2 regions of the Larkinella sp. VNQ87 genome follow, and region 1 is predicted to be linked to the other one. Evidence: riboswitches for the same ligand, from Rfam matches in the RefSeq annotation. Region 1 holds a riboswitch; the other holds the start of a gene.
What was found. A riboswitch is a leader RNA that binds a small molecule or an ion and turns the genes downstream of it on or off. The one in region 1 is predicted to bind cobalamin.
Positions count from the first base shown of each region.

Region 2: another riboswitch for cobalamin. It lies ahead of metE (5-methyltetrahydropteroyltriglutamate--homocysteine S-methyltransferase); the one in region 1 lies ahead of ACO2Q8_RS18835 (TonB-dependent receptor plug domain-containing protein).

Region 1 is NZ_JBMSDT010000010.1:211,300-213,499, reverse strand. It holds gene ACO2Q8_RS18835 (TonB-dependent receptor plug domain-containing protein) at 1-1,251, opposite strand, end outside; cobalamin riboswitch at 1,336-1,538, opposite strand; gene ACO2Q8_RS18830 (helix-turn-helix transcriptional regulator) at 1,714-2,124, opposite strand.
Region 2 is NZ_JBMSDT010000011.1:180,097-182,296, reverse strand. It holds gene metE (5-methyltetrahydropteroyltriglutamate--homocysteine S-methyltransferase) at 1-1,135, opposite strand, end outside; cobalamin riboswitch at 1,296-1,498, opposite strand; gene ACO2Q8_RS20025 (hypothetical protein) at 1,684-2,136, shown strand.

The DNA of each region.
Region 1 (2,200 bases):
CACGCGATAGCTCCGCCCGGCGGATGCTTTTGCCGTAAGGGTATTTTTTCCGCGCTGAACGAAAATATACTCCGCACCCAGCGAAGGTGTTATGGGCGGATCAAACCGGGTAACAAAAGCTTGTCGCAGATTCGCGGAAAGACTTAACCGGCTCATCTGATACCGGAACAAAGCAAAGAAATCCGCCCGATCTTCCTGAATGGTTGTTCCGCCGTAGCCATCGACCCGCGTCCAGTAGTGCGACCACTCACCCCCTACCCGTAGTGATGCCTTTCCCAATCGGTATGTCTTCGTAAATTCCCGCTCGATTCGACTGACCAGTCGATCGGTTTCAGAATGACTGGGCGTTTTAAAATTTCCCTTGGCGTAATCGATCACGTCACGAATCAGTCCCAGCCGGGCCGTCCATTTTGGCGTTTCGTATGTAGCCAAAAACCGGTACGATTGCATCCGGGTCCGCTCCCGCACAGTCGTATCAAAAGGCGAAACGATCAGATCGTTGTCCGTCAGCCAGGTATTGACCGAGAGTTGCTGGTTCCGCTGGTTCCGGAAATACAAATCCTGGATGAACCCTTCTTGGCGGGTGGTCGACTGTTCGACAAAATAGTTACCGCGTTCCCGGTATGGGAAGTTATTGGGAAGCCGGTTTCTGTATAAAAAGGTTTTACCCGCGATTTGCCAACTCTTGTTGGTCGGGCTAACAAACCGCACCCCGGCCTGTGTGCCCGAATTCCGGAAACTGCCAAGTTGTTGCCCGACCGAGACGGAAAAACCGGGTTGTTGCCATTTCGGATTTGCCTGAAGTAGAATGCTGCCACCCACGGCATCCGACCCGATGCAACTGGCTGATGAACCATACTGAACCGAAAGCTGCTCGAAACCCGCGATGGGCAGTGTCGAGAAATCCGTCTGGCCAAGTGTCGGTTGATTAATGTTGATACCATTCCAGAGCACGGCCGTGTGATTCGCCGAGGTACCCCGGAATGAAGCCGTTGCCAACTGACCAGGACCGTATACCTTAAACGCAACCGGAGTGGTGTACGTCAGCACGTCCGTCAGTGTTTGAAACCGGAATTGTTCCAGCGTCAGGGAATCGATGCGCTGCGTTTTTTGCCCGGCCGAGAACCGCTCAGGTGTAGAACCCCGAACTGTTACGGACGGTAACGTTTGGTCAATACCGCTGGTCTGTCCGTTGGCGAGACCGAACGAACCCAACAGCATGGACAGGAAAATCCCGTCTCTATACCGCATACTGTTTCTGTTAACTAAAGCAAAAGTGGCCGGTCAATACCGTCCTGACAGGCCTGATTCCCTTTACACCCGAAAGAAATAAGGTCGAAAAAGCGATATGAGGCAGGTCTCCTGGCTTTACCCACCGATTTCGGCCTTCCCATCCGATCGAGACCAGACAGTGGCATGAAGAGGAAATCGGTTTGTACAGGTTTACAGTTGCGGGGACAGCGCCGGTTTTGCACCGGCTTCCCTATTAAGCCATCGCTGACCTGAAGTCAGGCGGCACCTCATGCGGCAAAGGTAAGTAATGTCGAGGAATATGCAATAACGGCTTAACAAGCTGCTCATAGCAAAGCTCTGGCCCGAATGGCGATGTGCTGAATGCGTCCAGAGCACTACAATGTTTCGGCCTGTTCACGATAAACCGCCGACAGATCCGGTAGCCTCCTGAAACTATGTCGGTCCTACAGAATGCAAACCTTACAAGGGAGAGTACTCGCGAAATGTGCCATCCGTATAGAAGACGAGAATTCGCTCTATGATTTTTTCTTCTTTATTTTTCGCTACAGACGTCTGTGGAGGGGCATGGTAGACCGGTTTTTCATCCGTGATTTCTGGTTGTGCAATGAGTTTTCTAGGCATTGTCCGGGCAGACTCAGTTGGCTGAGAATTTACATTTGTAAAAGTGCCCGGTTCGTCTTCCAGTATCCAATCATAGCCTAGCTCAGGAAATCTTCGGATAATTTTTTGAATGATATCAAAGCTAGGGCGATTTCGACCCGACAAGATATGAGAGATGCTTGAACGCTGAACGCCAATTTCGTCTGCAAAGTAAGACGGTGTCATATTCCGGTCTTTCAACACCTGTTTAATTTTGTCATTTACATTCATAAATCGCGTATTTTTCACAAAGTTAATCGATATACAACAGTAAGCAAATGTTAAATTTATAAGTGTAAATTGAAAA
Region 2 (2,200 bases), on a different contig from region 1:
GTTGTTCGGCCATCGTCGCCAGTTTGACCACCTCGCCGAGTTTCTGTTTGGCAAACACCAGCCATTGTTTGATTTCGGGCGTCAACCCGCTGGCGTCGGTCTCCGAATTCAGGTCACAGGGCGTGTGAAGCAGTGAGCACGACGGCGCGATTAGAACACGGTCTTTGCCGAGCGCAGCCGTCGCTTTTTGGATGAAGCCGAGCGAGCGGTTCAGGTCGTTGATCCAGATGTTCCGGCCATCGACCAGCCCGAGCGACAGGGCGGTTTTTTTCGTCACAAAATCAGTTTGCAAAATATCATCCAGTTGACTCGGGCAACGCACCAGATCGATGTGCAGGGCATCGACAGGCAATTGCGTCGCTAGGTTGAGGTTTTCACCGAAACACTCGAAATACGACGCCACGAGCAGTTTCAGGTTCGGGAAGCGTTCGCGCAAAAACCGGTAAGCCGTCCTGTAGGCGAGCTGTTGGCGTTCGTCCGAATTCAATACTAGACACGGTTCATCCAGTTGAATCCATTCGGCACCCTGCTCCTGCAAGCGGCTCAGGATCTGTTCGTAGACCGGCAGCAAGCGATCCAGCAAGTCCAGCCGGTGAAAACCGCCTTCTTTTTCTTTGCCCAGCAGCAGGTACGTCACCGGGCCGGGCAAAACCGGTTTCGGCACGGTTCCCAAGACGGTTTTGGCTTCGACGAACTCCCGGAAGATTTTGTCGGAACGCAGCGAAAACGTCTGATTTTGGGTAAACTCCGGCACGATGTAGTGGTAGTTGGTGTCGAACCACTTGGTCATTTCCATCGCGATGAGGTCCAGCCCATTCTGCTGGTAGCCACGCGCCATGGCGAAATACAGGTCAAGCTCGTTCGCGCCCGGTTTTTCGACCAGGGGCCGAAACCGCGCCGGAATGGCGTCGACCGTCAGCGACCAGTCGAGCGTCTGGTCGTAAAACGAAAAGTCGTTGCACGGAATCAACTGAATTCCGGCCTGCTGTTGCGTCAGCCAGTTCGCGCGTCGAATGTGCCGACCGGCTTCGAGCAACTGATCGTGGGAAATTTTTCCGGCCCAGTACTGTTCACTGGCCTTTTTGAGTTCGCGGTGGCTACCGATTCGTGGATAGCCGAGGTTGTGTGCGACCATTTGGTTGGAATGTTGGTTAAAAATGGGTCGAGTTCTTTGCCGAACTCCACACAGCCCGCCCGCAGCGGAAAACCAACACCCATGACGCACCCCACCCGGCCCGAAAAAGACAGGAAAAGCGAAGCAGTCAAGATTTGATGGCACCCAGAAGCGTGTGGGCTGGATCAACTCCGCTAAGGCAAGTCTCCTGGCTTGTGACGGTATTTGCCGTCCTTCTCATCCCATTTCATGGAACAATGGACATCGAGGGCAAACCCTTTTCTAAACGGTCACTGACAGTAGCAACGTCTGCTCGTGATTTTCACACGATTCCTTTTTCATTCCCCAACCCTCTTGGGGAAACCGTTAGCGTATTTGACGGAAAACAAAGAACAACGCTGCAAACTAATGGCAATCCGGCCGGAAAACCAAAAAGTCTTTTTGACCGGTAGTCGGTTTTTGTAGCTTTTAAATTTCAAATGTAAAATGAGTAATATCGAATGTAAAAGTGAAAAAGGGTCGGTCACCCGATTAATTTTACATTCAACATTTGATATTCTATCAACACCATGCGCTACCTTTTCCTTCCCGGCTTTCTCCTTTCCGCACTTCTCGGCTGCAATTCAGGCTCTAAGAAGACCGAAACAACTGCTCAATCGACGGATTCAACGGCTGTTGCGTCGGCGGATACGGTTTGTTACCGGCAGGTCGTCGGGCGCGATTCGACGCGGCTCCGGCTGGTGATCAACGGCTCGACCGTCGCGGGCGAACTGGCGGTTTTGCCCTTTGAAAAAGACCGGGCGCAGGGACCGATCTCGGGCACATTGACCGACAACCAGATCCGGGCCGACTGGCAGCGGTCGGGCGAAGGCGTGAGTCAGGTGTACGAGGTCACGTTTACGCTGGCGGGCGATGCGGTTTCCTGGCGGGAAGGCGAACGTGTTGAGAAAGCCGGGCGCTGGGTGCTGAAAGAGCCGGAAAAAGCATACGAGTACAAGCTGTTCAAGGCCGAGTGTGAGTAGTCAGTTGTTACACAGAGTTAATCAGAGGTTATCAGAGGTTATCAGGGAAGACTCCGATAACCTC